Regions from separate parts of the Alsobacter sp. genome, predicted to be linked through region 3. Evidence: predicted binding sites of a transcription regulator. Region 3 holds the regulator's gene; each other region holds the start of a gene.
What was found. The regulator LexA, encoded in region 3, represses DNA repair genes until DNA is damaged. The targets are predictions, from matches to a motif close to TGTTCNNNNTGTGTTCNG.
Positions count from the first base shown of each region.

Region 1: the regulator LexA is predicted to act here: its motif matches at 8,895-8,912, upstream of AC5JCN_RS26240 (putative DNA modification/repair radical SAM protein).
Region 2: the regulator LexA is predicted to act here: its motif matches at 1,955-1,972, upstream of uvrA (excinuclease ABC subunit UvrA).

Region 1 is NZ_JCACDK010000021.1:154,225-164,839, reverse strand. It holds gene AC5JCN_RS26275 (efflux RND transporter permease subunit) at 1-318, shown strand, start outside; gene AC5JCN_RS26270 (efflux RND transporter periplasmic adaptor subunit) at 333-1,508, shown strand; gene AC5JCN_RS26265 (TetR/AcrR family transcriptional regulator) at 1,521-2,096, opposite strand; gene AC5JCN_RS26260 ((2Fe-2S)-binding protein) at 2,299-2,793, shown strand; gene AC5JCN_RS26255 (FAD binding domain-containing protein) at 2,790-3,842, shown strand; gene AC5JCN_RS26250 (xanthine dehydrogenase family protein molybdopterin-binding subunit) at 3,835-6,087, shown strand; gene AC5JCN_RS26245 (UdgX family uracil-DNA binding protein) at 6,150-7,643, opposite strand; gene AC5JCN_RS26240 (putative DNA modification/repair radical SAM protein) at 7,645-8,859, opposite strand; gene AC5JCN_RS26235 (hydantoinase B/oxoprolinase family protein) at 9,071-10,615, opposite strand, start outside.
Region 2 is NZ_JCACDK010000011.1:143,755-154,369, reverse strand. It holds gene uvrA (excinuclease ABC subunit UvrA) at 1-1,803, opposite strand, end outside; gene AC5JCN_RS08150 (single-stranded DNA-binding protein) at 2,099-2,614, shown strand; gene gyrA (DNA gyrase subunit A) at 3,030-5,801, shown strand; gene gnd (phosphogluconate dehydrogenase (NAD(+)-dependent, decarboxylating)) at 5,853-6,833, opposite strand; gene AC5JCN_RS08135 (Tim44 domain-containing protein) at 7,015-8,043, shown strand; gene AC5JCN_RS08130 (hypothetical protein) at 8,082-8,456, opposite strand; gene AC5JCN_RS08125 (ABC transporter substrate-binding protein) at 8,611-9,723, shown strand; gene AC5JCN_RS08120 (DUF1428 domain-containing protein) at 9,787-10,140, opposite strand; gene AC5JCN_RS08115 (DUF2161 domain-containing phosphodiesterase) at 10,262-10,615, shown strand, end outside.
Region 3 is NZ_JCACDK010000005.1:47,863-58,477, forward strand. It holds gene AC5JCN_RS05470 (ComEC/Rec2 family competence protein) at 1-1,057, shown strand, start outside; gene lexA (transcriptional repressor LexA) at 1,051-1,758, opposite strand; gene AC5JCN_RS05480 (molybdopterin molybdotransferase MoeA) at 1,909-3,117, opposite strand; gene moaC (cyclic pyranopterin monophosphate synthase MoaC) at 3,114-3,602, opposite strand; gene trpC (indole-3-glycerol phosphate synthase TrpC) at 3,606-4,421, opposite strand; gene trpD (anthranilate phosphoribosyltransferase) at 4,418-5,431, opposite strand; gene AC5JCN_RS05500 (anthranilate synthase component II) at 5,454-6,065, opposite strand; gene AC5JCN_RS05505 (hypothetical protein) at 6,210-6,524, shown strand; gene gatB (Asp-tRNA(Asn)/Glu-tRNA(Gln) amidotransferase subunit GatB) at 6,675-8,147, shown strand; gene AC5JCN_RS05515 (c-type cytochrome) at 8,189-8,548, opposite strand; gene AC5JCN_RS05520 (RgsD C-terminal domain-containing protein) at 8,619-9,563, opposite strand; gene AC5JCN_RS05525 (nitroreductase family protein) at 9,726-10,298, shown strand; gene AC5JCN_RS05530 (flavin reductase family protein) at 10,310-10,615, shown strand, end outside.

The sequences.
Region 1 (10,615 bases), on a different contig from region 3:
GAGGAGGGGATGGAGATCGTCGAGGCGGCGATGGAGGCGGCACGGCTTCGCCTTCGGCCGATCCTGATGACGGCGTTCGCCTTCATCCTCGGCGTGGTGCCGCTGATGATCGCGACCGGCGCTGGTGCCGCCAGCCGCCAGTCCATCGGCACCACGGTGTTCGGCGGCATGCTGGCCGCGACACTTCTCACCTTGCTTTTCGTGCCCGTCTTCTACGTCGTGATCGAGCGCTGGCGCGAACGCCGGCCGGTGGCGGTGGCAGAGGCCGGTCACATCGCCCATGCACACGGCCAGCCGCTTCCCGGCCCGGCCGAATGATCCGGAGATCCCCCATGTCGACCTGGAAACTCACCCTCGGGGTTGCCGTCGCGCTGGCCGGCGTCACCCTCGTCCATCCCTGGATCCGCACGGGACTGGACATCGGCGCGGAGAAGGCCGGAGCCTCCGCACCCGCCAAGCCGCAAGCGGCCGCGCCCCAGGCGCCCCAGGCCATGCCGGTGCCCGTCGCTTCCGTCGTGAAGCGCAGCGTGCCGGTCACGCTGGACTATCCGGCGCGCACCGAAGCGGTTCGTACCGTCACGCTGCAGGCCAAGGTGCCCGGCTTTCTTCAGGAGCAGGCGGCCGCCGACGGCTCCGACGTGAAGGCCGGCGATCTGCTCTACCGCATCGACCCGCGCGACTTCCAGGCCGCGCTGGACCAGATCCGGGCGCAGATCGTCAAGGACAACGCCAATCTCGACTACCTGAAGTCGAGCCTCGACCGGGCCGTGGAGCTGTCGCGCAGCGGCAACATCGCCAGGGACAGCTTCGACCAGCGCACCAGCGCCGTGCGCCAGGCCGAGGCGGCGCTGGACATGGATCGCGCCGCGATCCGCACCGCCGAGCTGAACCTTGGCTACACCGAAATCCGGGCTCCGTTCGCGGGCCGGCTCGGCCGCAACCTCGCCTCGACGGGGACGCTGGTGACGGCGACGGGCACGCCGCTGAACACGCTCGTGCAGCTCGATCCGATCTACGTCACCTTCTCGCCAAGCGAGACAGACCTGGCGCAGATCAGGAAGGCGCAGGCGGCCGGGCCGGTCACCGTCGACGTGGTGCTGCCGGGCAACGACACCACCGTGCACAAGGGCGAGGTGACGTTCGTCGACAATGCCGTCGATCGCGGCACCGGCACCATCACGGCCCGCGCCACCATCCAGAACGATGACTTCGCGCTGCTTCCCGGCCAGTATGTCCGCGTCCGCTTGCATGTCGGCGAGGAGCCCGGCGCGCTGCTCGTGCCGCAGGTGGCCGTGGGGTCCAGCCAGCTCGGGAAATACCTCTATGTCGTGGGCCAGAACGGCGCGGTCGAGCAGCGCTTCGTCACCCTCGGCCTTCAGGATGCCGAGCTGGTCGCCGCGCACGGCGCCATAGCCGAGGGCGACCGCGTTATCACCGGGAACCTGCAGAAGATCGGACCCGGGCTGCCGGTGCAGCCGCTGGAGGGCAAGACCGCTTCGGCGCAGTAGGTTGCACGGCGCCTACCGGCTGCGCATTCCCTCCACCAGCACGTCCAGGAGGCGCAGCACGCTGTCCTTCCAGCCCGGCCCGTCGTGGAACGAGCACATGCCGATCATGGCGCGCAGGAGGTCTTCCGCCGTCAGGCCCGGGCGGATGGCGCCCTCCTGGACGGCGCGGCGGAGCAGGCCGCCCGCCGCCTCCGTCAACCGCTGGGACGAGTACCGGGTGAGGTCGGAGGTGCCGCTCATGACGATGGCGAGCGCTTCCGCCATGCCCTTCTTGGTCGCAACGAAGTTCACGGTCGCGTGAAGCCAGGTGCGCAGGGCTTCGAGCGGGTCACCCCCCGCAAGGCGCCCGGCGAGCTCCGCGAGCTGCTCGACCTCCCGCCGGTAGACGGCCTCGAACAGTGCTTCGCGCGTCGGAAAGTGCCGGTAGAGCGTGCCGATGCCCACGCCCGCCTCTCGTGCAACCGCTTCCAGGCTGGCCTCGGCCCCACCGGCGCCAAAAGCGGTCGCGGCGGCGGCGAGAAGACGCTCGCGGTTGCGGGCGGCATCGGCCCGCAAGCGGGGGCTGGTCGTCACGGCGCGGCGCTCCATCTCGATGGCAGGTCGTCCGGCCTTGCTAAGCGGAGGGTTCCTCCGTATAATACAAAGACCGGCTGCGATGGCGAGCCATCCTTGCGCTGTCCCATCAGGGCCCCGCCGCCGGCGTGGTCAGTTCAGCCATCGTCAACTCCGTCTTCACCGGACCTTCTGGTCCGGACCGCCCGCGCCTCACCGATGCCGATCGGAGCCCCGCATGCGTTTCCCCCTGACACTCACCATCAACGGTGTCCTCCGCAACATCGAACTCGACGACCCCCGGGTCACGCTGCTCGACCTGCTGCGCGAGCGCCTCGACCTCACCGGGACGAAGAAGGGCTGCGACCGCGGCCAGTGCGGTGCTTGCACCGTGCTCGTCGACAACAGGCGGGTGAACTCCTGCCTCGCCCTCGCGCTCAGCCTGGACGGCGCCGAGGTGCTGACCATCGAGGGCCTTGCCCAGGGCGATGCCCTGCACCCGCTGCAGGCGGCGTTCATCGCCCATGACGGCTTCCAGTGCGGCTACTGCACGCCCGGCCAGATCATGAGCGCGGTGGGCCTGATCCTGGAGGGCGACGCGGGCGACGATCCCGAGCGCATCCGCGAGGGCATGAGCGGCAATCTGTGCCGCTGCGGCGCCTATGCCGGCATCACGCAGGCGGTGCTTGATGCGCAACGGGCCATGGCGGCCGACGCGGAGAAGGCGGCATGAACCGGTTCGACTATCTCAGGCCCGCCACCCTGCCGGAAGCCGTCGCGGCCGCGGCGGAAACCGGTGCAGTGATCCTGGCCGGCGGCACCAATCTTCTCGACCTGATGAAGACCGGCGCCACCCGCCCGGAGAGGATCATCGACATCGGCCGGCTTCCTGGACTCGACAGGATCGAGGTTCTTCCCGGCGGCGATGTGCGGATCGGTGCTCTCGTCCGCAACTCGGACGCAGCGCGCCATCCCGACATCGCCGGGCGCTTTCCCGCCGTGGCAGAGGCCCTGCTGTCGGGGGCATCCGGCCAGCTGCGCAACGCCGCCACCGTCGGCGGAAACCTGATGCAGCGCACGCGCTGCACCTACTTCTTCGATCCCGCCAGCGCCTGCAACAAGCGCCATCCCGGTGCGGGCTGCGATGCGCTGGGCGGCGAGAACCGCCTGCACGCCGTGCTCGGCTGGAGCGAGGCCTGCATTGCCACGAACCCCTCCGATTTCTGCGTGCCGCTGTCGGCCCTCGACGCGATCGTCGAACTCGCCGGTCCCGGCGGGACACGGGACATTCCGCTGGAGAGCTTCCACAGGCTGCCCGGCGATACGCCGGACCGGGACACGGAGATCCGCCCTGGCGAAATCATCGTCGCCGTCCGGCTCCCGGCCGCGTCGGCCTCCTTCTCGGGGCATGAGCGCTACCTGAAGGTGCGAGAGCGGACGTCCTATGCCTTCGCCGTGGTCTCCTGCGCGGCGGCGCTGCGCCTCGATGGCGGCACGGTGGTGGAAGCGCGGATCGCGCTCGGCGGCGTCGCCCACAAGCCGTGGCGGGCGCGCGAGGCCGAGGCCCTGCTGGCGGGTGCCACGCCGGGCCCGGATGCGTTCCGGCGCTGTGCCGATGCCGCGCTCGCCGGGGCAAGTCCCTCCGGCGACAACGCCTTCAAGATCGAGCTTGCAAGGCGCGCCGTCGTACGCGCGCTGACCATGGCGCTCGCGGGAACGCCCGCGCGCCTTCCCGCCCTGCCTGCCTCGCCCCTGTCTTCTGGAGCCCCCGCCCATGACTGACATCCAGCCGACGCAGAACCCCGCCCACCGGCGCCACGGGTCCAACATGGGCCAGCCGCTCACCCGGCGCGACGGCGTCCTCAAGGTGACCGGCGCCGCCCCCTATGCTGCGGACGCCAAAAGGCCCGGCCTGCTGCACGCGGTTCTGGCGGTGAGCGGCATCGCCAGGGGGCGAGTCGCCGATCTCGACGTCGCCGCGGCGAAGGCGCACCCGGGCGTCGTCGAGGTGATGACGCCGGAGAACCGCCCTGCGCTAGCGCAGGATCCCGACGCCAAGTTCCACCCGTTCATGTTCCGGCTGGACCTGCTGCAGAACGACCGCGTCCGCTACCACCGCCAGCCTATCGCCGTGGTGATCGCCGAGACGCTGGAGGCCGCGACCGAGGGTGCCGCCCTGCTCGCGCCGCGCTACGAGGCGGAGCCGGCCCGCACCACGCTGGACGCGGCAGAACCCGTGACGCCGCCGGCGGTCGGAGTGGGCCATCCGGCCGACGACGAGACGGGAGACGTGGAAGCAGGGCTCGCCGGTGGCGAGGTCAAAGTGGAGGCGACCTACGAGACGCCACCGCAGTACCACAACGCCATGGAGCCGCACGCCATCGTATCCTCCTTCGAAGAGGGCCGGCTGGTCATCGACACGCCGACCCAGGGCTTCGAGATGGCGCGGGGCCGGCTCGCCGGCCTGCTCGGACTGGAGCCGTCGAAGATCCTCATCCGCAGCCCCTTTCTCGGCGGCGGCTTCGGGTCGAAGGGCCTCCTCTCAGGGCCCCAGGTTCTGGGCGTGCTGGCGGCGAAGCTGGTCGGCCGGCCGGTGAAGCTGGTGCTGAAGCGCGAGCAGATGTACGGCCCCGTCGGGCATCGTGCGCCGACCCGGCAGACACTGCGGCTCGCAGCGGCGGCCGATGGCGCGCTGACCGGCCTGCATCATCATACGCTGACCGCCAGCAGCACCTTCGACGACTTCTACGAGCCCGCCTCCGAGGTCTCGCACACGGTCTATGCCAGCCCCGCCATCCGCACGTCGCACAAGGCGGTGCGTCTCGATGCGGGGACGCCTTTGTTCATGCGCGCACCCGGCGAGGCGACCGGTTCGATCGCGCTGGAAAGCGCCATCGACGAGATGGCCGAGGCCTGCGGCATGGACCCGCTCGCCTTCCGCCTGCGCAACTATTCAGACACCGAGCCGATGACCGGCAAGGCTTTCTCCTCGAAGGCCCTGCGCGACTGCTACCGCATCGGGGCCGAGCGCTTCGGCTGGAGCGGCAGGCCGCTGCAGCCGCGGCAGATGCGCGACGAGGACGGCCTGCTCGTCGGCTGGGGCGTGGGAACGGCGACGTTCCCGGCGTTGATGTTCCAGGGCAAGGCACGGGCCGTGATCCGTCGCGACGGCTCGGGCATCGTCGAGACAGGCGCGCACGACATGGGGCAGGGCGCCTGGACGGCGCTGGCGCAGGTCGCCGCAGACAGCCTCGGCCTGCACATCGACGAGGTCGAGTTCCGGTCCGGTCATTCCGACCTGCCGGATGCCGGCATCGCCGGAGGCTCGGCCCACACGGCGACGGCCGGCTCGGCCATCCACCATGCCGGCGCAGACGTGATCGCGAAGCTCGCCGACATCGCCACCCGCGATGCAGCCTCGCCGCTGTTCGGCACCGGCAATGCGGGCGTGGTCGCCAGGGACGGGCGGCTGCACAGGCGCGACGACGAGACCCGGTCGGAGACCTACGCCGCAATCCTCGAACGGGCCGGCCTCGACAACGTCGAGGGCTCCGGCATGGCTGCCGCCGATCCGGCATCGCAGGACTTCGCCATGCACGCCCATGGCGCGGTGTTCGCGGAAGTGAAGGTCGACCCGGATCTCGGTCAGGTGCGGGCGACGCGCCTCGTCGGCGCATTCGCGGCCGGGCGCATCATCAATCCCCACCTCGTGCGCAGCCAGTACCTGGGCGGGATGGTGTGGGGCGTGTCCTTCGCGCTGCACGAAAAGGCGGTCACCGACGAGCGGACGGGACGCATCCTCAATGCCGACCTCGCCGAGTACCACGTTCCCGTCAACGCGGATGTCCCGGAGATGGAGGCGATCCTGGTCGACGAGCACGACCCTCACGTCAATCCGCTCGGGGTGAAGGGCGTCGGCGAGATCGGCATTACGGGCTCGGCCGGCGCCGTGGTCAACGCCATCTGGCACGCGACCGGGGTGCGCGTCCGCGAGTTCCCCGTCGGCATCGAACGCCTGATCACCTGACGGACAGACAGGCGCCCGATATTCGAGTGCCGTCCCGGACTGTCCTCGGTTGGCGCCGGGTCTCAGTCCTTCTCGCTTCCCCGCTCGGCGGACGTGCCGGCTTCGGCCAGCTCGCCCGCCTTGCGGAGATCGGCGACAAGGGCGTCGAAGGCGGCGGCCTTCTCCCGATCCGTCTGCAGCCGCAGGATGTAGGAGGGATGCGTCGCGATCAGCCCCGTCCGGCCGCCGGGCAGGGCGAAAGGCTCGCCCCGTTCACGCGTCACGGCCACCGACCGGCCGAGCACGGCCTGTGCCGCCGAGGCGCCGAGCAGGACGATGACGCCCGGGTCGACCGTTTCGAGCTCCCGCTCCAGCCAGGGCAGGCACGCGTGGATCTCGGCGGCAGCGGGACGCTTGTGCAGGCGACGCTTCCCCCGCGGCTCGAATTTGAAGTGCTTCACGGCATTGGTGACGTAGACACCGCCGCGCGACACGCCGGCCTCGGCCAGCGCCCTGTCGAGCAGCCGTCCGGCAGGGCCGACGAACGGCCGTCCCTCGATGTCCTCCAGATCGCCGGGCTGTTCGCCGATGAGCATCAGCCGCGCCGTGGCGGGGCCCTCGCCGGGCACTGTCTGCGTGGCGTGCTCCCATAGTGGGCAGGCACGGCAGGTGCGGGCGGCCGCGGCGATGCCGGGCAGTCCCTCTGCGGGAACAGGCGCAGCGGGAGCCGCGTCGGCCAGGACGGCCCCGCGGCGCTGCACAGGCAGCGTCGGCGCGGCGTCCACCATGGCGGCGGCACGGGCGGGGGCTTCGGCGACGAGGGTGGGGATGAGCGAGGCTTCCGGCAGGTTGCGCCAGAAGCGCTTGGGCATTTCCGCGCGCATCGCCTCGGGGTTCACCCGGGCGGGGTTGAAGATGTTGGCGTAGTAGCTGCGCCAGAGATCCTCCAGCCGATCCTGCGACGGCGCGTCCGCCTTGCCCGCGCCCGGGCCGAACAGGAGCGCCTCGCCCGTCCAGTGCGCGGTGCATTCCGGGGTCAGGATGGTCCAGACGAGGCTCGCGAAGCGCTTCACGAAGAAGCTCGATGCAGCTTCGACCACGTGGTGGTCGGGCTCGTACCACGCGACGAAGGCTTCGCCGGCGGGCCCCTCGATGTCGCGGAAGCGGACGAAGGCGTGCATCTTGTGAATGTCGCGCCGCACCGCCTTGGCGAGTTCGTTCAGGCGAACGATGTCCGGGTCCGAAGCCAGCGAGGGCAGGCGTGGCTCGTCGGCCAAACGCCAGAGAAGGCGATAAATCAGCGTGAAGCGGCCGGGGTCGCTGTGTAGCGAGGCCTGGCCGGCGAGAGCCAGGAAGGCGCGGGATACGCGGGGGACCGCCCGGCTGCCTTCCCCGGGCCGGCTGCCGCCTTCACCCGGCATGGCAAACAGGTCGTCGGGCGTGTCGCCCTCCAACCAGAGCACAGCGTCCGGCGGCACGCCCTGCGACAGCAGCCGGCGTGCATGCGCCCGGAACCCGTCGAAATCGGAGGGCCCGGCCAGCTGGATTCGCTCGACCGTTGTCGTCGCCGTTGCCATCTCACCCGAAAAGGTCGAGCTGTGCCGGGCCGGGGCGCAGGCGCGCGGCGAGGTCGGCGCGGTCGAGAAGCTGCGTCGGCCGGTGATCGGGGAGAACGAGGAAGGGGGAGACTTTCCGCAGCGAGATCTTGAGACGGGCGAGGTCGTCCGTCCTGAGGCTGCGCACCCGGCGTGAGACGAGGATACGGTCGACATTGCGGACGCCGAGCCCCGGCACGCGCAGCAGTTCCTCCCGGCTCGCCCGGTTCACATCGAGCGGGAAGCGCTCGCGATGCTTCAGCGCCCAGGCGAGCTTTGGGTCCATGTCGAGCGACAGCATCCCCGCATCGCCGCCCGCGACGATCTCGTCGAGCGCGAAGCCGTAGAAGCGCAGCAGCCAGTCCGCCTGGTAGAGCCGGTTCTCGCGCACCAGCGGCGCGGGCTTCGCGGGCAGGCCGGCGCTCGCGTCGGGAATGGGGCTGAAGGCGGAGTAGTAGACGCGCTTGAGCTTGTAGCCGCTGTACAGCGAGACGCTCGTTCCGAGGATTGCCGCATCGTCCGCGCCGTCGGCCCCGACGATCATCTGGGTCGACTGTCCGGCCGGGGCGAAGGGGCGGCCCTTCGACCGGGGCGCTTCCTCGATGGTGCTGCGCAGCCGGCCCATGGAGCGGCGGATGGCGCCGATCTCCTTGCGGGGTGCCAGCCGCTCCAGGCTCTCGGGCTTGGGCAGCTCGATGTTGACGCTCACCCGGTCGGCCCAGCGTCCCGCCTCCTCCACCAGAAGCGGGTCGGCGTTGGGAATCACCTTGAGATGGATGTAGCCGCGAAAATGGTGCTCCTCGCGCAGGGTCCGCGCCACCCGGATCAGCTCCTCCATCGTGTAGTCCGGCGATTTGATGATGCCGGAGGAGAGGAACAGGCCCTCGATATAGTTGCGCTTGTAGAAGCCGAGCGTCAGCCGGACGACCTCCTCCACCGAGAACCGCGCCCGACGCACATGGCTGGACGAGCGGTTGATGCAGTAGAGGCAGTCATAGATGCAGGCATTGGTGAGCAGGATCTTGAGCAGCGAGACGCAGCGCCCATCCGGCGTGTAGCTGTGGCAGATCCCCGACCCGCCGGACGAACCGATCCCTTTGCGATCCGACGAGTCCCGCTTCGCCCCGCCGCTCGACGCGCAGGAGGCGTCGTACTTGGCGGCGTCGGCGAGGATTTCGAGCTTGCCCTTGAGGTCCATGACGGGTTCCGGAACGCGGGATCCGGAGGGTAGGCCGTTCGATGTTTGTTCTCAAGGCGGGATGGTGCGGCGAAGGGACACGGGCGTGCTTCGTGCGGGAGGCATGGGTCCCTCACCCCTGCCCCTCTCCCACTCGGGAGAGGGGTTCCCGGTGCCGTTTGTGGCGCGCGAGCGCACTCTCTCTCCGAACGGGAGGGCAGGGTGAGAGGAGTTAGCCCCTGCCAGCTCGCCTCGCCCGCGTCCCAGCCTCGTCCACAGCCAGCCCGGCCACCACGACGCCGTAGTCCCGCGCGGCAGCGTCCGGCGAGATGTACCCGTCGAGAACGTCGTCGAGCACGGCCTGCGGATCCCGTGCGAACGGATCGCCATAGCCTCCGCCGCAGGGGCCCTGCGATACCAGCGTGTCGCCTGCCTTCACTGCCCGGTAGGGCACCTTGGACACGAGCTCGTGCTCCGCGCCCTCCCGCCCGCGCAGGCGCAATGCAGCGGTAAGGCCCTCGCGACCGCCCTGGAATCCCCAGGGGGCGTAGCGGTGGCCGTCGCCCTCGATAGAGAAGCCGCCATCGGCGAGGAAGGTGAATTCGCGCATCGAGCCGATGCCACCGCGCCACTGGCCGGCCGCGACGGCGTCGTTGCGCAGCTCGTAGCGGTTCACCCGCAGCGGCAGATGGGACTCGATGTCCTCGACAGGGTTGTTGCGGGTGTTGGCGTAGAGCGTGTCCACCGCATCCATGCCGTCCAGCCCGAAGCGGCCGCCATAGCTGCCTTCCAGGATCTCCATATGGACCCAGTGCTGGCCGTCGGCGAGGCCGCTGAAGGCGACCACGCGGAGGTTGCCAATGCCGGCGCTCACCTGCTTCGGCACGGCCTGCGACAGCGCCTTCATGACTGTGTCGGCGAGCTGGTTGCCCGGGCAGAAGCGCGCGATGACCGGGGCCGGGAAGGACGGGTTTGCCAGCGTCCCCTTGGGAGCGACGATCTCGATGGGCCGGGTCAGGCCGGAGTTCTGCGGGATCGCGCCGTAGACCGTGCTGTCCAGCAGAATCGAGCGCAGGGTCAGCCACACCGCGCAGTCGACCGTGCCCTCCAGCGGCATGTTGATCGGCCGGTCCGACACCTGCGGCGCCGTTCCGGTGAGGTCGACCACCATGCTGTCGCCGCGCACCTTCAGCGTCACCTGGATCGGCAGGTCTCGCCTCGCGGGGTCGGGATCGTCGAGGTAGCCGTCGATGTGGGTGACAGCCATGTAATCGCCGTCGGGCAAGGAGCGGATGGCGTCGCGCATCAGCCGCTCGGAATAGTCCATCAGGTCCTCGTAGGCGGCGTTCACGGTGGCAAGGCCGTAGGTCCGCACGAGGTCGAGGTAGCGGTCCGCGCCGATCTGCGCGGCCTTAATTTGCGCCTCCATGTCGCCGACCACGAGGTCGGGCGCCCGGATGTTGTCGCGCAGGATGCACCACACCGCGTCGTTGCGGCGGCCCTGGTCGAACACCTTGATGGCCTTGAACTGCAGGCCCTCGGCATAAGTGTCGACGGCATCGACAATGCCGCAGCTCCCCGGCGTCAGCGCGCCGACGTCGAGATGGTGGGCCGTTGTCACGGAAAAGCCGATGAGCCTGCCGTCGAGGAACACCGGGATGCAGAAGGCGATGTCCGGTCCGTGCGAGGCGCCGCCATAGGGGTCGTTGTGCATGATCACGTCGCCCTCGCGCAGCGTCTCGCCACGCGTGGCCATCGTTCTCAGGATGCCGCGGAT
Region 2 (10,615 bases), on a different contig from region 3:
GCCCTGCGACACGATCTCGCCGCCATGGATGCCCGCGCCGGGTCCGACGTCGACGACGTGGTCGGCCTGGAGGATGGCGTCCTCGTCGTGCTCGACCACGATGACGCTGTTGCCGATGTCGCGCAGCCGCTTCAGCGTGCCCAGCAGCCGCTCATTGTCGCGCTGGTGCAGGCCGATGGAGGGCTCGTCGAGAACGTACAGCACGCCGGTGAGGCCGGAGCCGATCTGCGAGGCGAGCCGGATGCGCTGGCTTTCGCCGCCGGAGAGCGAGCCGGAGTTGCGGGCCAGCGTCAGGTAATCGAGGCCGACGTCGAGCAGGAAGGAGAGCCGCTCACGGATCTCCTTGAGGATGCGCCCCGCGATCTCGTTCTGCTTGGCGTTCAGCCGCTCGTGCAGGCTCCCGAACCAGGAATGGGCGTCGCGGACGGAGAACTTCGACACCTGAGCGATGTGATGAGCGTCGATCTTCACCGCCAGCGCCTCGGGCTTCAGGCGGAAGCCGTTGCACTCGCCACAGGGCGTCTCGCCCATGAACCGGCCGATCTCCTCGCGGGCCCAGTCGCTCTCGGTTTCCTTCCAGCGCCGTTCGAGATTGCGGACCACGCCCTCGAAGGGCTTGTTGACCTCATAGGCGCGCAGGCCGTCGTCATAGGAGAAGCGCACCTTCTCCTCGCCAGTCCCGTACAGGATCACGTCCTTCGCCTTCGCCGGAAGCTCCTTCCATTTCTGCGTCAGCTTGAAGCCGAAATGGGCGCCCAGCGCCGCGAGCGTCTGGCCGTAATAGGGCGAGGTCGAGCGTGCCCAGGGTGCGATGGCTCCGCCACGCAAGGTGAGGTTCTCGTCCGGCACGACCAGCATGGGGTCGATCGCCATCTCGTGGCCGAGCCCGTCGCATTTGGGGCAGGCGCCGAAAGGGTTGTTGAAGGAGAAGAGCCTCGGCTCCACCTCGGGAATGGTGAAGCCGGAGACGGGACACGCGAACTTCTGCGAGAAGACGATGCGGCGGGGCTCGCCGGCCTCGTCCTTCTCGTCCGCGAACTCCATCACGGCGATGCCGTCGGCAAGCTCCAGCGCCGTCTCGAAGCTCTCGGCGAGGCGCGAGCCGATGTCCGCACGCACGACCAGCCGATCCACCACGACGTCGATGTCGTGCTTGAGCTTCTTGTCGAGCGCCGGGGCCTCGGCGATCTCGTAGAACGCGCCGTCCACCTTGACGCGCTGGAAGCCGCGCTTCTGGAAGTCCGCGAGCTCCTTGCGGTACTCTCCCTTGCGCCCGCGCACCACCGGGGCGAGCAGGAACAGGCGCGTCTTCTCCGGCAAGGCCAGCACCCGGTCGACCATCTGCGAGACGGTCTGACTCTCGATCGGCAGTCCGGTGGCGGGCGAGTATGGGATGCCGACGCGGGCCCAGAGCAGGCGCATGTAGTCGTAGATCTCGGTGACGGTACCCACCGTCGACCGGGGATTCTTCGACGTCGTCTTCTGCTCGATCGAGATGGCGGGCGACAGGCCGTCGATCTGGTCGACGTCCGGCTTCTGCATCATCTCGAGGAACTGCCGCGCATAGGCCGAGAGGCTCTCGACATAGCGGCGCTGGCCCTCGGCATAGATCGTGTCGAAGGCGAGCGAGGACTTGCCGGAACCGGACAGTCCGGTGAAAACCACAAGCTTGTCGCGCGGGATCACGAGGTCGACGTTCTTCAGGTTGTGCTCGCGCGCGCCGCGGATCGAGATCGTCCGCTGGTCGGGCGCGAAGGCTCCCGCGCCACGCGCGCGGTCGAAGAGGTCGTCGATATCGGCCATGGTTTCGCTCTCGCCCCGGAAAACAAGCGACCCGTCGGGACCGTCAAGGCCCCGCTGACTTCGAGCGGATCGGGTTTCAGCAGCAAAATAGTGCGCTGGCCGGGTAAGCGACAGGGGTCAGCGCCGCTTGCAGGCATAGACTGCTGCTGATAAGAACACAACAGGAACATATGCCGCTGCTTGTCCTCTGGCCGGGGCTGGGCATGTGGATAACCGGCATGGGGTGGCCGGTGTGGGCGCCTTCGGCGACGTCAGGCGTTAAGGTCGGGTGAGACAGATCCAGGAGTGCTCCGCCATGTCGGGCAGCGTGAACAAGGTCATCCTCGTCGGCAATCTCGGGCGCGATCCCGAGGTGCGCCGCCTCGGCAGCGGCGAGCCGGTCGTTAATCTCCGCCTCGCCACGACGGAGACCTGGCGCGACAAGGCCAGCGGGGAGCGCAAGGAGCGCACCGAGTGGCACACCGTCGTCATCTTCAACGAGAACCTTGCCCGCGTGGCCGAGCAGTACCTCAAGAAGGGCTCGAAGGTTTACATCGAGGGCCAGTTGCAGACGCGCAAATGGCAGGACCAGAGCGGCCAGGAGCGCTACTCGACCGAAGTGGTGCTGCAGCGCTTCCGGGGTGAGATGACGCTGCTGGACTCGCGCGGGCAGGGCGGCAGCGCTCCCGCCATGGAAGACGACTATGGTGGCGGGGCGTCGCGCGGCGGCGATTTCGGCCGCTCCTCGCCCATGGAGCGCCGCCCGGCTCCCGCGGGCGGCGGCGGTGGCCGCGGTGGCGCGGCCGACCTGGACGACGACATCCCGTTCTGATCGGGGAACGTGCCCGTCGCACAGCGGCGGGCGCCTTCCAGAGCCTTCGTCATGCTCGAGCGGAGAGTGGCACGAAGAGCGTAGGGGGCGGACGCCGCTGAGAGAGCGTGCAGGACGTGGCGCCTGGCCGCGCCGCAGTCATGCTTCGGCGCGCACCCATGATTCAGCTGCGCGCGAGACGCGGCGCATGCGTCTTGTGTCGGTCGTTTTTCTCTCCGCAATTGGCCAACCTGCCCGTTGGCCCGGCTTCCCGGGCGGCTCCGCCGCCGTGTTTTCGACACACGTTCGGTCAGCGACTGGCAACATTCTGATTTCACTTGTGAATTCACTGCCCTGAACAGCCCGATTCCGTTGGCTTCACTCACCGGAATCGACTAGAAGTTCGGCAGCGCATTTTACCAGCCAGGCAAAGATATTGGCAGACGACGACAAGCAGAACCCTGCCGGAGGTCCCGGCGGCGAGGGCCAGGACATTCGTCCGGTCTCGATCACCGACGAGATGAAGCGCAGCTATCTCGATTACGCGATGAGCGTCATCGTGAGCCGCGCGCTTCCGGACGCGCGAGACGGGCTCAAGCCCGTCCACCGGCGCATCCTCTACTCGATGAACGAGAACGGGTACTTTCCCGACAGGCCGTATCGCAAGTCGGCCCGCGTCGTCGGCGACGTCATCGGTAAGTACCATCCGCACGGCGACCAGTCGATCTACGACGCCCTCGTGCGCATGGCGCAGAACTTTTCGATGCGCCTGCCGCTGGCCGACGGCCAGGGTAACTTCGGCTCGGTAGACGGCGATCCCGCGGCGGCGATGCGCTACACCGAGGTGCGCCTGGCGCGCCCGGCCATGTCGCTGCTGGAGGATCTCGACAAGGATACGGTCGACTTCCAGCCCAACTACGACGGCTCGGAGCAGGAGCCGACGGTCCTGCCGGCGCGCTTTCCCAACCTGCTGGTGAACGGCGCAGGCGGCATTGCCGTGGGCATGGCGACCAACGTTCCGCCGCACAATCTCGGCGAGGTCATCGACGGCTGCCTCGCCTACATCGCGGATCCCGACATTTCGATCGAGGGGCTCACGGAGTACATTCCCGGTCCCGATTTCCCGACCGGCGGCATCATCCTCGGGCGGGCCGGTATCCGGCAGGCCTACGCGACCGGGCGCGGCTCCATCATCGTCCGGGCGAAGACCGCGATCGAGCCGATCCGCAAGGATCGCGAGGCGATCATCGTCACCGAGATCCCGTTCCAGGTGAACAAGGCCACGCTCGTCGAGAAGATCGCCGAGCTGGTTCGCGAGAAGCGTGTCGAGGGTATTTCCGACCTGCGCGACGAGTCCGACCGCGACGGCATGCGCATCGTCATCGAGATCAAGCGCGATGCGGTCCCCGACGTCGTCCTGAACCAGCTCTGGCGCTTCACGGCGCTGCAGTCGAGCTTCGGCGCCAACATCGTCGCGCTCAACGGCGGCAAGCCGGAGACGATGAACCTGAAGGACCTGATCTCGGCCTTCATCGACTTCCGCGAGGTCGTCGTCAGCCGGCGCACGCGGTTCCTGCTGTCGAAGGCGCGCGAGCGTGCACACGTCCTCGTCGGCCTTGCCATCGCCGTCGCCAACATCGACGAGGTCATCCACCTCATCCGCACCTCGCCGGACCCGAATACGGCCCGCGAGGCCTTGATGGCGCGCGACTGGCCGGCCGCGGACGTCGCACCGCTGATCGTCCTCATCGACGATCCGAGGCACCGTGTGTCGGAGGCGATGACCTACCGGCTCTCGGAGGCCCAGGCCCGCGCCATCCTCGATCTCCGCCTGCAGCGCCTTACCGCGCTCGGCCGGGAGGAAATTGCCGAGGAACTCGAGAAGATCGCGGCGGAGATCGCCGACTACCTCGACATCCTGCGCTCGCGCGAGCGCATCATGGCCATCATCCGCGACGAACTCGCCGCGGTGAAGGCCTCCTTCGCCACGCCGCGCCGCTCGGAGATCACCGAGTCCGACGCCGACCTCGAGGATGAGGATCTCATCCAGCGCGAGGACATGGTCGTGACGGTCTCGCACGCCGGCTACATCAAGCGCGTGCCGCTTTCGACCTACCGGGCCCAAAAGCGCGGCGGCAAGGGCCGTTCGGGCATGCAGACGCGCGACGAGGATTTCGTCGCGAGGCTGTTTGTCGCGAACACGCACACCCCCGTGCTGTTCTTCTCCTCACGCGGACAGGTCTACAAGGAAAAGGTGTGGCGGCTGCCGCTGGCGGCGCCGCAGGCGCGCGGCAAGGCGCTCGTCAACATGCTCCCCCTACAGGAGGGCGAGCGCATCACCACCATCATGCCGCTGCCCGAGAACGAGGAGGACTGGGATACGCTGGACGTGATGTTCGCCACCGCCTCCGGCGGCGTCAGGCGCAACAAGCTGTCCGACTTCGTGCAGGTGAACCGCAACGGCAAGATCGCCATGAAGCTCGACGAGGGCGACGCCATTGTCGACGTGGCCATCTGCACCGAGAACGACGACGTCCTGCTGACCACGGCCCAGGGCCAGTGCATCCGCTTCTGCATCACCGACGTGCGGGTCTTCAAGGGCCGCGATTCGACGGGCGTTCGCGGCATCACGCTGGCCGGGGGCGACACGATCATCTCGCTCGCCATCCTGCGGCATGTCGAGGCGAGCGCCGACGAGCGCGCCGCCTATCTCAAGATGCGCCGGGCCGTGACCGGCGAGGCGACTGGCGGCGACGACAGCGTCACCGACGCCGAGGAGACGACGGCCACCGAGTCGGTACTCAGCCAGGAGCGCTATGTCGAGCTCTCCTCGAAGGAGCAGGTCGTCCTCACGCTGTCGCGCAACGGCTACGGCAAGCGGACCTCCGCCTACGAGATCCGCGTCACCGGCCGCGGCGGCAAGGGCATCGTCGCCATGGTGGTCAACGACCGCAACGGGCCGCTCGTCGCCTCCTTCCCGGTCGAGGACACGGACCAGATCATGCTGGTCACCAATGGCGGCCAGCTCATCCGCTGCCCGGTCCGCGGCATCCGCGTAGCCGGTCGCGGCACGCAGGGCGTCATCGTCTTTAACACGTCCGACGACGAGGAAGTCGTCTCCGTCGAGCACATCCCCGACGAGGGCGAGGAGAATGGCGAAATCGAGGGTGAGGCCGGCGAGGACGAGGCTCCCGCGCCTGAGGCGTAGGAGCCGGGACCGGTGCCGGCCCGTGCCCGCCAGGGGGTGCGGGTCCGGCGGCTACTTCGCTGGCTTCTCGACGTGCCCGCCAAAGCCTTTTCGCATCGCGGACAGCATCTTCTCGGCAAAGCTTTCCGTTTCGCGCGAACGGAAGCGCGTGTAGAGCGCCGCCGTCAGCACATGGGCGGGTACCGCCTCGGCGACGGCAGCCTGGATGGTCCACCGTCCCTCGCCGGAATCCTCGACATGTCCTGAAAACCCTTCGAGCGCCGGGTCGGTCGCCAGCGCCGCGGCGGTGAGGTCGAGCAGCCAGGACGAGACGACGCTGCCGCGCCGCCATACCTCGGCGATGTCGGGGAGGTCGAGGTCGAGCCGCTCGTCCTCCGGCAGAACCTCGGAGTTGGCGTGCCGCATGATGTCGAAACCCTCGGCGAAGGCCTGCATCATCCCGTACTCGATGCCGTTGTGGACCATCTTGACGAAATGCCCGGCGCCGACCCGGCCGGCATGGATGTAGCCGAACTCGGCGCGGTGGTCGTGGCCGTCGCGCCCTGCCGTCTCCGGGATCGTGCCGCGGCCCGGCGCCAGCGCCTTCCAGACGGGATCCAGGCGCTGCACGATTTCGGTTTCGCCGCCGATCATCAGGCAATAGCCGCGTTCGAGTCCCCAGACGCCCCCACTCGTGCCGACATCGACGTAGTGAAGGTCTTTCGCCTTCAGCTCGCGAGCGCGGCGAATGTCGTCCTTCCAGAACGTGTTGCCGCCATCGATGATCGTATCGCCGGGCGAGAGCAGCGTGGCCAGTTCCGTGACGGTGGCCTCCGTGATGGCCCCGGCCGGCAACATCACCCACAGCGTGCGGGGTGCGTCGAGCGAGGCGACCAGGGCGCGAAGGTCCCCGGCCGGCACGGCTCCGTCCTTCGCCAGATCCTGGCCCGGCGCGGGGTCGCGGTCGTAGACGGCGCAGCCTATGCCGGCGCGCATGAGCCTTCGCACGATGTTGCCGCCCATGCGGCCCAGCCCGATCATCCCGATGCGCATCGTCGACCTCGTCAGTCTGCTTGTCCGGGCGGCATGGGGAAGCAGAACAGGCCTCTTGCGCAAGTGAAATCAAGGTGACGCGGCGCCGTGCTGTTGAAGGAAGCGTCAGCGACTTTGAAACTCCCGGCAACCGTCCCCATATCCCGGACGTTCGGGGCTCGACCCCGGAGAAGGACGAGAGATGAGTATTCGCACCCTGGCTTCCCGACCGGCACGCATCGCGCTCGCGGCATTCGCCGCGATGGCCCTGACGATCGCCGCAGCCGATGCGCGGCCCGGTCGCGCCGGTGGCTTCGGTGGTTTTGGCAGCCGCGGCGGCAAGACGTTCAGCGCGCCGCCTTCGACCTATACCGCCCCGCGCCCGGCCTCGCCGATCGAGCGATCCTATACGCAGCCCGGCTCGCCCGGCATCGACGCGCCGCGTACCGCACCGTCTCCCGGCATCGGTGCTCCCGGCGGCTTCCGCCCCGGCTTCGGCACGGGCTTCGTCGGCGGCCTGCTCGGCGCCGGCCTGCTCGGCATGCTGTTCGGCCACGGCCTGTTCGGCGGCATTGGCGGGCTCGGCTCGCTGTTCGGGTTGCTGCTGCAGTTCGGCCTGATCGCCATGCTGGTCATGTTCGCCATGCGCTTCCTGCGCGGACGGCAGCCCGCTCTCGCGGGAGCCGGTGCGCCGATGAGCCGCAGCGGTCTCGGGAATGGCGGCAGCGGCCTGGGAAGCGGCATCGACGTGCGTCCCGCCCAGGCGAGGTCATCGGGCGCTGGTGCCGTTCCTCCGCGCCAGGCCGCGGCGCCGCAGCGCAGCGACTCCGTCGGCATCGGCGACGCCGACTATGCCGCGTTCGAGGATACGCTGAAGCAGGTCCACGACGCCTGGGACCGGGAAGACCTCGCTGCGCTCCGTGGCATCGCCACGCCGGAAATCGCGGGCTACTTCGCCGAGGAACTTGCGAAGAATGCCGGACGCGGCCTGCATGACCGCGTGTCCGACGTGAAGCTCGTCAGCGGCGACCTCGCCGAGGCGTGGCGCGAGGGGCGGACCGACTACGCCACGGTCGCCCTGCGCTTCTCGCTGGTCAACGCCATGGTGGAGCGCGCCACCGGCCGCACGGTCGAGGGTGACCCTGACCGGGCGGAAGAAGTGACGGAGATCTGGACGTTCCGCCGCGAGCCCGGTGGCCGCTGGATGCTGTCGGCGATCCAGCAGGCGTAGGGACTAACGGGCAGGGTGCCCGCGTAACGACACACCACCTAGCGGGGCCGGGCGAAGGGGATCACCTTCCCGGCCCCGTTTGTTTGGGCGGGGATCTCCTCGGGATCGATCTGGTCGATGAGGGCGCTGCGCGTCTCCTCCGCCTTGCGGATCTGGTTCTTCGTCTCCTCCAGTGAACTCCCGCTGGATCCCGAGAACACGATGCCGCCGATGAGCGCCGCCGACGAGAACACGATCGCCGTGGCGTCCAGCGGCAGGATGCTCAGCACTCCCGCGACCAGCCAGCCAGCACCCAGCGCCATTGCGCCACGTGACAGGATGATGATCCGGCGCGAGCGCTCGGCGGCCTCGTTGAGTGTCTCGATCTCCTGCTCGAGCAGGGCGATCCGGTCTGCGGCGAAGGACGGGTCCATGTCCTCAGGGTGGAATTGGCCGTTCAGCTTGGCAAGGGCGCAGCTGCGTCCGGCCCGTGCGGCGCGCGTTCGTCAGGCATGCCGCCGCCGGGTGGCGTGCCTACGGGTTGGGCGTTATGCAACGCGGGGGAGCAGGACAACAAGGAGACAGAGCATGCGCATCCTCCAGATGCTGCCCGCTGCCGTGGTGGGCCTCGCCCTCGCGACCAGCGGCGCCCGGGCTGCCGAGGACATCACCATCGCCGTCGTCGGGCCCATGACCGGTCCCGTTGCCAGTATCGGCGAGCAGCAGAAGCGCGGTGGCGAGGCCGCTGCGGCGCTGATCAACGAGGCCGGCGGCATCAATGGCCGCAAGGTCAAGATCGTGATCGAGGACGACGTGTGCGACCCCAAGCAGGCCGTCGCTGTGGCGAACAGGCTGCTCGGCCAGGGCGTGAAATTCGTCGCCGGCCACGCCTGCTCCGGCGCGTCAATTCCGGCCGCCGACGTCTATGCCGAGAACGGCATCCTGATGATGAGCCCGGCCTCGTCCAACCCCGTCCTCACCGACAAGGGCAACCCGACCATCATGCGCCTCTACGGCCGCGACGACGCGCAGGGCGCTTTCGTCGGGCCGTGGATCGCGAAGAACTACGCGGGCAAGAAGATCGCGATCCTGCACGACAAGTCGGCCTACGGGAAAGGGCTTGCTACGGTCGTGAAGCAGACCGCCAACGCCGCCGGCCTGCAGGAGGTGCTGTTCGAGGGCATCAATGCCGGCGAGAAGGACTATGGTGCGGTCGTCAGCAAGCTCAAGGCTGCTGGCGCCGAGTTCGTCTATTTCGGCGGCTACCACACCGAGGCCGGCCTGATGCTTCGCCAGGCCCGCGACCAGGGCTACCAGTTCACGCTAATGACCGGCGACAGCATCGCGACGTCCGAGTTCTGGGCCGTGTCGGGCCCGGCGGGCGAAGGCACGATGTTCACCTTCCCGACCGATCCCCGCCGCTCTCCCACCGCGGCAAAGGCGCTCGAGCAGTTCAAGGCACAGAACTACGAGCCGGAAGGCTTCACGCTGTTCAGCTATGCGGTCGTCCAGGCCATCGCCGAGGGCGTGAAGCGGGCCGGGACCGACGACCCGATGAAGGTCGCGGCGGCACTCAAGTCCGGCGAGCCCGTCCAGACGGTTCTCGGACCGGTGCAGTTCGACGCGAAGGGCGACATCAAGGATCCGCGCTACGACATCAACCTGTGGAAGGACGGCAAGTACGCACCCGTTTCCCAGTAAGGTTTCGCGTTTTGCGCACATGCGCCCGGGACGAAATCCGTCCCGGGCGCTTTTTTTCTGACGTCAAAGCTCCACGAAGGGCGCGAACCCGCCGAAGATCATGCGCTTCCCGTCGAAAGGCATGTTCTGCATGTCGGCTTTGAGGCGCTCGTCCGCCATGACCTTGGCCATCACCTCGTCGCGGCTGGCGCGCGAGCTATAGACGATCCACGAGAAGGCGACCGTCTCGTCCTCCTTCACCTGCACGGCGCGCGGGAAGGACGTCATTTCTCCGTAGGGCACGTCGTCTGCGAGGCATTCGACGTAGGCCAGCGCCCCGTGCTCTTTCCAGATATCCCCCGCCTTGGCGGCGAGCGCCTTGTAGGCGTCCACCTTGTCCTTCGGCACGGGCACGATGAAACCGTCGACATAGCTCATGGGTGTCCTCCTGGGGTTCAGGTCCCGAGGACGGCCGGGGAGGTCCGGTGCCGACACCGGCGCTGCTGATTTCCGTCGCCGAGAATCGGGTAGGAGGGACCGGGGCGCCGGACGGGATGGAATGGAGACGCAACTCTACGCGCCGGTGAAGGCCTTCCTCGAAGGGCTCGGGGCCACCGTGAAGGGGGAGGTCGGCGGCTGCGACCTCGTCGCTCTCAAGGATGGAGAGCCACCGTTCGTCGTCGTGTGCGAGCTCAAGCAAAGCTTCAACCTCGAACTCGTGCTGCAGGCCGTCGACCGCGCGGCAGCCTGCGACGAGGTGTGGCTGGCCGCCCGCCTTTCAAAGTGGGGCAAGGGCCGGGAAGGCGATGCGCGCTTCCGCAATCTCTGCCGCCGGCTCGGATTCGGCATGCTGGGCGTGACGGCCTCCGGGGAGGTGGAAATCCTTGTCACGCCGGCTGCGCCGCCGCCCCGG
Region 3 (10,615 bases):
GGGGCCGGTCGCACGCCTTCTCGGGTCCGCCCGGCGGCACGTTGTGCTCGCCGTGCTCTCGACCCTCGTTGCCGAGGCCGCGACGGCCCCCTTCGCGCTCTATCACTTCCAGCGCGGGACATTGCTGGGCATCGTCGGCAACATCCTGACGCTGCCGCTCGTCAGCATCGTGGTGATGCCGATGGCAATGCTCGGGATGGTCGCCATGCCGTTCGGGCTCGACACGCCGGTCTGGCGGGTCATGGGGCTTGGTGTCCAGGGGATGCTGTCGCTCTCGGCCTGGGTCGCGGGCCTGCCGGGCGCGGTCCGCCACTCTCCGGCCTTCGGACATGGTGCCCTGCTCGGGCTCTCCGCGGCCGTGGTTCTCGCCACGCTCTGGCGTGGATGGCTGCGCCTGTCCGCCGTTCCCGCCGCAGTCGCAGGCGTCGCGCTGGCCGCCTCGGCGCCGCGCATGGACCTTGTGGTCCCGCAGGACGCGAGAGCCCTGGCGTTCCGCACCGAGGATGGACGGCTCGCAATTCTCGGCCGGGGGGCGGGCGACTTCGCCGTCACGCAGTGGCTCGCCGCCGATGCCGACGGGCGCTCGCCAGACGACCCGTCGCTCGTGAAGGGCACGTCCTGCGACCCCATCGGCTGCGTCGGACGGCTACTCGGCGGAGGCGCCATCGTGCTCGCGACGGCCCCCGCCGCCTTCGAGGAGGATTGCCGGCGCGCCACGATCCTCGTCACGCCTCTTCGGGCGCCGCCATGGTGCACCCCCGCGCTTCTCATCGACCGAGCCTCGCTGGCCCGCACGGGAGCCGTCTCCATGGCACTCGGCAGCGAAGGGATTGCCGGAGTCAAACTCTCAACAGGTCCGCCGATGTCGTTGCCGGGGCAGGGCTTTGCCGAAGCAGCCGGGACTACAGTGAGCGTCATCGCCGAGACACAGGCTCGACCACCCGGTGTGGAGCGCCCATGGCTGCGTGCCCCGCCACCCGGTGCGGTTCCGCAGGCGAGACCGCCACCGCGGATGCCGCGCACCACCTCTCCGGACGGCGAGGAAGAGGCTCAGTAGCGGCGCAGCAGGCTGACCAGCCGGCCCTGGATGCGCACCCGGTCGGGGCCGAGCACGCGCGTCTCGTAGGCCGGATTGGCGGCTTCCAGCGCGATCGATGAGCCCCGCTTGCGCAGCCTCTTCAGGGTGGCCTCCTCGTCGTCGATCAGTGCGACGACGATGTCCCCGGTGTCGGCGCTGTCCTGCCGGCGGATGACGACAGTGTCGCCGTCATGGATGCCGGCATCGACCATCGAGTCGCCGCGGACCTCGAGTGCGAAATGCTCGCCGGATCCGATCATGTCCGGCGGCAGGCTGATCGTGTGGCTGCGGACCTGCAGGGCCGAGATGGGCGTGCCTGCCGCGATGCGCCCCATGACGGGTATCGCCACGTTCGGGTTTGCGTCGTCACTGCCGCCCGAGACCGGGCGCGGCCGCAGCTTGCCCAGCGTTCCCTCGATGACGTTCGGGCTGAAGCGGCCTCGCGGGGCGCCGGCCGGCACCGCCTGCTCGGGCATGCGCACCACCTCTATGGCGCGGGCCCTGTTGGGCAGGCGGCGGATGAAGCCGCGCTCCTCCAGCGCCATGATCAGCCGGTGAATGCCGGATTTCGAGCGCAGGTCCAGCGCCTCCTTCATCTCGTCGAAGGAGGGCGGAACGCCGTCCTCGCGCAGTCGGTCGTGAATGAAGCGAAGGAGTTCGTGCTGCTTGCGCGTCAACATGCCGGTGCCACCTGCGGAGCGATCGCGCGTTGCGCGACTCAAACAAATCACGAACAAACCATACACGTTCCCCCTGTGTTCGGCAAATCGATCACCTGTTCGCATGGCGAGGCCCAATGTTCCACATGGGATCGCGGCCCCGGACGAGCGCTAAAGGCGCACGATCCTGCAGGCGTCGCCTGCCTTGGCGGCAGTCGCGTGCGGGGCACGAACGAGGAGGGCGTCGGCTGCGCCCAAGACGCTGAGCATCGAGGAGTCCTGCAGCGGAAACGGGAACACGATCGTCGTCCCGTCGGGCGCGCGCTCCGTCCGCGCACGGACGTAGTCCTGCCGCATGTCGTTGGCGGGAACCGCCTCGCCGAGCCTGGCCGGCTCCGACGGATCCCCGCCGGCTTCGGAATCGCCGACGAGAGCGCGCAGCAGGGGGACGAGAAAGAGCCGGGCACAGACGATGGATGAGACGGGGTTTCCCGGGAGCCCGAGGATCACCATCCGACCCAGTCGGCCGAAGATCAGCGGCTTGCCCGGCCGCATCGCGATCCGCCAGAAGCCGAGCGTCATGCCGCGACTGGTGAGCGCGGACTGGACGAGGTCGTGGTCGCCCACGGACGCGCCGCCGAGGGTGACGAGCACGTCGGCGCCTGCAGCCTCGGCCCGGGTTATGCCGTCCTCGAGCGCCTCGAACGTGTCGCCCGCGATCCCGAGGTCGGTCGCCACCCCCCCGGCCGCGGCGGTCATGCCGGCGACGGCATAGGTGTTGGAGGCGACGATCTGGTCGGGTCGCGCCGTCTCCCCGGGGCGGACGAGCTCGTCGCCCGTGGCGAGGATGGCCACGCGAGGGCGGCGACGTGCCTGAATGGTGGGATGGTCCATGGCGGCAGCCAGCGCCACCGTCCGCGGCGTCAGGCGCGTGCCCGCCGGCAGCAGTTCCTGCCCGGAGGCGAAGTCCAGCCCGGCCTGGCGCACGAAGCGCCCCGTGCGTTCGGCGGACGTGGTCACGACGACATCGCCCTCGCGGGTCGCGTTCTCCTGGATCAGGATCGTGTCCGCCCCGTCAGGCAATGGCGCGCCGGTGAAGATCCTGACCGCTTCGCGAGGACCGACCCGGCCCTCGAAGGCGTGCCCCGCCGGTGCCGTTCCGATCACTTTCAGCCGTGCACCCGCCTGCGCCACGTCCTCGCCGCGCACGGCGTAGCCATCCATCGCCGACGCTGCGAAGGGGGGCTGCGTGCGCAGGGCCGCCAGCGGAGCTGCCAGAGTGCGCCCGTCCGCCTCGGCCACGGGAACGGTCTCCGTTTCGACCGGCCCGGCCGCCTCGATCACCATTCTCAGGGCGTCGTCGACCGAGAGCAGGCTCATGACGGCGTGCCCTCGGCCTGCCATTCACCGGACTTGCCGCCTTCCTTCGACAGCAGCCGGACGCCCTCGATCCGCATGCCGCGATCAGCGGCCTTCACCATGTCGTAGACGGTGAGGCAGGCGACGGAGACAGCGGTCAGCGCCTCCATCTCCACCCCGGTCTGGCCGGTCACCCGGGCCAGCGCGCGGATGCGAACGCCCGGGAGAAGGTCGTCGAGCTCGAGATCCACCTGGACCTTGGTCAGAAGTAGCGGATGGCAGAGCGGCACCAGCTCGTGCGTGCGCTTGGCCGCCATGATGCCCGCGATGCGCGCGACGCCCAAGACGTCGCCCTTCTTCGCGTCGCCCATGCGGATCAGCGCCAGCGTCTCGGGCAGCATGACGACGCAGCCCTCTGCGACTGCGGTCCGCATCGTGGCGGACTTGTCGGAGACGTCGACCATGGAGGCGGTGCCGGACGCGTCGATATGGGTGAGGCCGGACATCGCTCAGGCCTCCGCCGCCTCGCCGAACAGCAACGCGCTGGTCGCGGCGGCAACGTCGGCCTGGCGCATCAGGCTCTCGCCGACGAGGAAGGTGCGCACGCCGCAGCGTCCGAGCCGCTCCAGCTCGGCATGGGCGAAGATGCCGCTCTCCCCGACGACGATCCTGTCTGCCGGGATGCGGGGAGCCAGCTCCTCCGTCACTTCCAGGCGCGTCTCGAAGGTCCTGAGGTTGCGGTTGTTGATGCCGACCAGCCTCGTGTCCAGGGGCAAGGCGCGATCGAGCTCGGCGGCATCGTGCACCTCGACCAGCACGTCCATGGCGAGCGCATGGGCGGTGGCGACGAGTTCGCGCGCCTGAGCGTCGGTCACGCTCGCCATGATGACGAGGATGCAGTCCGCCTCCCAGGCGCGAGCCTCGAACACCTGGTAGGGCTCGAACAGGAAGTCCTTGCGCAGTGCGGGAAGGCGGGTCGCGTCGCGCGCCGCCTTCAGATAGTCCGGCCTGCCCTGGAATGACGGCTCGTCGGTGAGGACGGAGAGGCAGGTCGCGCCGCCAATCTCGTAGGCCCTCGCCAGGGCCGGCGGGTCGAAGTCGGCGCGGATAAGGCCCTTGGAAGGGCTCGCCTTCTTGATCTCGGCGATCAGGGCCGGCCGGCCTTCGGCGAGATGGGTGTCGATGGCCCGGGCAAAGCCGCGCGGCGCCGGGGCCGCCGCGGCACGCCGCTCGATCTCGGCCTGCGGCACGGCATGCTTCGCGGCAGCGATCTCGAGGCGCTTGTAAGCCTCGATCCGGTCGAGAATATCGATCCCCGCGCTCATCGGTTGGACACCGCGACGAGAACGTCCAGCGTCCGGGCGACGGCACCGCTGTCGATGGCGGACGCTGCAGCATCCGCGCCCTCGCGCAGCGTCCGCGCACGTCCGGCCACGACGAGCCCGGCGGCGGCGTTTAGCACGGCGATGTCGCGATAGGCGTTGCGCTCGCCGGCGACGACGGCGCGCAGGGCGGTGGCGTTCTGCTCGGCCTCGCCGCCCTTCAGATCCTCGGGACGCGAGCGCGCGAGCCCGGCCTCCTCGGGCGTGATGACGAAGCGGCGGATGGAGCCGTCCTCCAGCGCCGCGACGAGCGTCTCACCGGTGGTGGTGATCTCGTCGAGGCCGTCGCGGCCATGCACCACCCAGACGCGCTCCGAGCCGAGCGCCTTCAGAACCTGCGCGAGCGGTTCGAGCCAGGTTTCTGAGAAGACTCCCAGAACCTGCCGTTTCACTCCCGCCGGATTGGAGAGCGGTCCGAGCAGGTTGAAGATCGTCCGTGTGCCCAGTTCGACGCGGACTGGCGCGACATGGCGGATCGAGGCGTGATGCGCGGGAGCGAACATGAAGCCGACGCCCGCCTCGTCGATGCAGGCGGTCACGCTCGGCGGCTCGAGCCCCACCTTCACGCCCAGGGCCGCGAGAACGTCCCCCGCGCCGGACCGGGAGGACGCCGCGCGGTTGCCGTGCTTGGCGACCTTCAGCCCGCAAGCAGCCGCGATGATCGCCGCGAGCGTGGAGACGTTGTAGCTGCCGGAATTGTCTCCGCCGGTCCCGACGATGTCGATCGCATCCGCCGGCGCGTCGACGCGCAGCATCTTGTCGCGAAGCGCCGCCACGGCACCGGTGATCTCGTCGACGGTTTCGCCGCGGACACGCAGCGCCATCAGGAAACCGGCCGTCTGCGCCAGCGTGGAGCCGCCGGAAAGCACGGTGTCGAAGGCATGCTGGGCCTCCTCGCGCGACAGCGGGCTGCCTGCGGCGACCTTGGCGATGATGGGCTTGAACGCGTCCATGGGCGGGCTCCGGCGACCCGCCTCAGGCGAAGGCGGGTTCGCGTTGGGTCTTGTTCCACTCGGCCGCGAGGTCGAGGAAGTTCTTCAGGATGACGAGGCCGTGCTCGGAGAGGATGCTCTCGGGGTGAAACTGCACCCCATGGACGGGATGGGCGCGGTGCGACATGCCCATCACCAGCCCGTCCTCGCTCTCGGCCGTGATAGCGAGATCGGCAGGCGCGTCCTCGCGCGCGACGACGAGAGAGTGGTAGCGCGTGGCCCGGAACGGGCCGTTGATGCCGCGGAAGACGCCCTGGCCGCGGTGGTGGATGGTCGAAACCTTGCCGTGCATCGGCAACGGAGCACGCACCACCCGGCCGCCATAGGCCTGCCCCATGGCCTGCAGGCCGAGGCAAACCCCGAAAATGGGCACGCGCCCGCCGGCGGCAGCGATGAGGTCGAGGCAGATCCCCGCCTCGTTGGGCGTGCAGGGGCCCGGCGACAGGACGATCGCGTCGGGCGTGCCGTCGACGACCTGCGTCGCGCTCACCTCGTCGTTGCGCACGACGTCGACCTTCGCCCCGAGACGACCGAGGTCGTGGTAGAGGTTCCAGGTGAAGCTGTCGTAGTTGTCGACGAGGGTGATCCGGGGCATGGCGATCCTGTGCCGGGTCGTCCCGTCCGGCTCACGCGTTTTCGTCCGCGCGCCGCCGCCCGTCAAGCGATCCCTGCCCGGCGCCGTCCTTGACGCAGCTTGCCCGGCGCCCCATGACGCCCGAGCCGTCATCGGAGACCCAGCGTGCCGCCCCATTTCCTCGCCGACCTCGACCAGTTCCGGTGGGTGATCATCCTCGCCTTCCTCGATCCCGCCGTGGTCCTGATCGGGCTCTGGATGGGATGGCACGCGGACCAGGCCGTGAAGATCGTGCTGGCCGGCTTCATCGCGGCGCTGGCGGGGGTGGCGGTGAGCTTCCTCCTGCGCTTCGTGGGGATCAGCTGGTTCGAGGGCGAGTTCCTGTTCGGGGGCGCGCACGCCCTGTTCCGGTTCATCGCCGGCATCGTCTGGGCCGTCATCGGATTCACCGCCCGGCGGGCTGTCGGGCGGAGAGCGTGAGGTAGCGCCGGCTGGCAGGCGCCGGGCAGTCTAAAGCCGGTTTCGGCAGGAGTGCGGCCCATCCGGCGCCTCTTGACCGGCGCGCGCGCGGGACCCAAAAGGCAGGACGGCCGCCGTCGCGGCCAGACCGCCCCGAGGCACCGGACGACCATGACCGCACAGCCAGATCCCAAGAAGCTCATCAAGGGCGCCACCGGCGACTGGGAAGTCGTCATCGGCATGGAGATCCACGCCCAGGTCACCTCGAAGTCGAAGCTCTTCTCCGGCGCGTCGACCGCGTTCGGGGGCGATCCGAACTCGCACGTCTCGCTGGTCGATGCGGCCATGCCCGGCATGCTCCCCGTCATCAACGAGGAATGCGTGAAGCAGGCGGTGCGCACTGGGCTCGGCCTGAAGGCGCAGATCAACCTGCGCTCGACCTTCGACCGCAAGAACTACTTCTATCCCGACCTGCCTCAGGGCTACCAGATCAGCCAGTACAAGAGCCCCATCGTCGGCGAGGGCGAGGTGCTGGTCGACCTGCCGGAAAGCGGCGGCCAGATCACCGTCGGCATTGAGCGCCTGCACCTGGAGCAGGACGCCGGCAAGTCGCTGCACGACCAGCACCCGACGATGAGCTTCGTCGACCTCAACCGGTCGGGCGTCGCCCTGATGGAGATCGTGTCGAAGCCCGACCTGCGGTCCTCGGAGGAGGCGCGCGCCTACGTCAGCAAGCTGCGGACCATTCTGCGTTATCTCGGCACCTGCGACGGCGACATGGAGAAGGGCAGCCTGCGCGCTGACGTGAACGTCTCCGTGCGCCGTCCGGGGGAGCCTCTTGGAACCCGCTGCGAGATCAAGAACGTGAATTCGATCCGCTTCATCGGCCAGGCGATCGAGACCGAGGCGCGACGGCAGATCGGCATCCTCGAGGACGGCGGCAAGATCGACCAGGAAACCCGCCTGTACGACCCCGGCCGCGGCGAGACACGCTCGATGCGCTCGAAGGAAGAGGCGCACGACTACCGCTATTTCCCCGATCCAGACCTGCTGCCGCTCGAATTTGACCAGCCCTTCGTCGACGAGCTCGCCCGGCACCTGCCGGAACTGCCTGACGCCAAGAAGGCACGCTTCATCGCCGAATACGGCGTCACACCTTATGACGCCTCGGTGCTGGTGGCAGAGCGCGAGTCCGCCGACTTCTACGAAAACGTCGCACGCGGCCGTGACGGCAAGGCCGCCGCGAACTGGGTGATCAACGAGCTTTTCGGCCGGCTGAACAAGGAGGGGAAGGACGTCACCGCGTCTCCCGTCTCCGCCGCGCAGCTTGGTTCCGTCGTCGACCTGATCGGCGAAGGGGTGATCTCGGGCAAGATCGCCAAGGACCTCTTCGAGATCGTCTGGACCGAGGGCGGCGACCCGCGCGAGATCGTCGAGAGCCGGGGCATGAAGCAGGTCACCGACACCGGCGCCATCGAGGCGGCGGTGGACGCGGTCATCGCCGCCAATCCCGACAAGGTCGAGCAGGCGAGGGCCAAACCCACGATGATCGGCTGGTTCGTAGGCCAGGTCATGAAGCAGTCCGGCGGCAAGGCCAACCCGCAGGCCGTCAACGAGCTTCTCAAGGCCAAGCTGGGCATCTAAAGGCGTCAGGCTGCGCTACCCGCGCGGCTCCTCGCCAAATCTCACTGCGGCGCCTGGCTCTGGATGTAGGCGACGATGTCGCCCGCTTCCTCGCGGTTGATCTGCATGTCCGGCATCTTCGGGTGAGGGTCTATCAGGAAGTCGACGAGCTTCGGGTCCTTCCCGCGGCGTTTCGCGATGCTGGCGAAACTGGGAGCGTCGGCCGCCGCCTGCTTCTGGCCGGGCTCGACGACGTGGCATGAGGCACACCATCGGCGGGCGATGGAGAGGCCGGTTCCCGGATCACCTGCGGTTGCAGGGAAGGACGCCAGCACCGGGACCAGCACGGCGGCGCCGAACATCGCGGCTGAACAACGTCTCTCGACCCACCACCGCGTCGCGGACTGGAACATAGCACCCATCACCTGTCCTCCGGGCCACTCCGAACGGCACCATGCTGCCACCGGGCAACCGTGCTGTCCCGGGGCTGGATCAAGGCTGGGACGCGGGCGGGGCGGTCTGTTGCGGATCCGCCGGCGGCTGTGCCGCCTGCTCCTTGGCCAGTACCTCGACGTCGCGGTCGAGGCCGGACTTCACCTGGAACTCCAGCGTGTAGACCTTGCCCCCGTTGCGCGCGATGACGACGTACTCGCCTTCCGCCAGCGTCATCGACGGGAAGGCGCCGATGGCTTCGCGGATCGTGTCGCCGCCGGGCGTGAGCACGCTGAAGGTGGTGTTCGCGAGCGCCTCGGTGCCCGGGGCCGTCACGAGTTTCAGGGTAACGGTCGCGGCGCGGTGGCGCAGCACCGCTTCGGTGACCTTGCCGACCTCGACCCGCAGGTCGGCGCTCGTGATGGCATTCGAGTCGCCATAGGTGGAGACCACGCGGTAGCTCCCCTCGGGGAGCCGGACGAGGGTGGAGGCGCGCGCGCCCTCCAGCACGAGGCGGCCCTCCGGGTCGTTGCCGATGGGCACGTAGATGTTGAAGCTCAGCTTGTCCGGCTCGATCGGAGTATCGCCGATGACACCGCCGAGCACGAGCCCGCCGGCGCTGATGGGGACGGTCTCCGTCAGGGGCACGGCACCCATAACGACGCGCTTCGTCGCTCCCGCCAGGCCGTATCCGGCATGGACGACGTAGACGCCGGGCTCCAGCGGAAAGGTAGGGTGCGGTGCGTCCGACTGCTGGACGAGCTGGGCGGGCGAATCGGTGCCGGTGTCGCGGTAAACGCGCCAGATCAGGCCCGACCGCAGGGCTGGGCCGGAGCCCAGCGTGGCGGTCAGCGACAGCGTGCCGACGTCGCGCGCCATCGCACCCGGCGGCGGCGGCCTCCCGCCAGGTGTCACCGACGGGCTGGCAGGTGTCGCGGGATCCTGCGCCGCGGCCGGCGCGGCGAGGAGAAGGGCGAGCAGGAGGACAGGAAGGCGGCTCATCATGCGGACATGCGCCGGGCAGGCTCCGGCGTCAACTTCGTGCGAGCACGGCCGTACGGCTTGCACCATGCGGTCGCCGGAGCCATGAATGCCGCGCCGGCTTGGCAGGACTGTGGCCGGGCCGTCGAAGACCTCATGCGGACCTTGAATCCGCCCGGAGACGTGATGACAGACACGATCGACCTGCTGCGGAGCCGGCGCTCCGTCGCGCCCGCCGCGATGACGGGCCCCGGCCCCACCCCCGACGAGATCACGACCCTGCTGACGCTGGCCGCGCGCGTGCCGGACCACGGCAAGCTGGCTCCGTGGCGCTTCATTCTCCTGGAAGGGGACGCACGAGGCAGGTTGGGAGATGCCGCCGCACGTATCTTTGCCGCCGACAATCCAGGCGAAGGCGACGACCGGCTGGCGGTCGAAAGGACACGCTTCACGCGCGCGCCGCTCGTCGTCGGCGTCGTCAGCCGCGCTGCCCCGCATGTGAAGATCCCGGAATGGGAGCAGGTCCTCTCGGCGGGCGCCTGCTGCTTCAATCTCTGCGTCGCTGCCAATGCGATGGGCTTCGCGACGGCATGGCTGACGGAGTGGGTGGCCTACGACCGCCGCGTCCTCGATGTGCTCGGCCTGGCTCCGCACGAGAAGATGGCGGGTTTCGTCTATGTCGGGCGGGGCGAAAAGCCGGCGGACCGCGTGCGCCCGGAACTCGCCGACATCGTCACGCGCTGGACAGCACCGGCCTGAGCGGAGGCGCCATGTTCTACGAACCGAACGCACGCGGGCCGGAATTGCCGCACGATCCGCTGAAAGCGATCGTCGCGCCGCGCCCCATCGGCTGGATCAGCGCCCTCGACAGGTCGGGAGCAGTGAACCTGTCGCCCTATTCGTTCTTCAACCTCTTTTCGAGCCGGCCCGCCATCGTTGGCTTTTCCAGCGAAGGCCGGAAGGACGCGGTGACCTTCGTCGAGGAAACCGGCGAGTTCGTCTGCAATCTCGTCACTCATGAATTGCGCGAGGCGATGAACCTCACCTCGGCTCCGCTTCCGCGCGGGGAGAGCGAA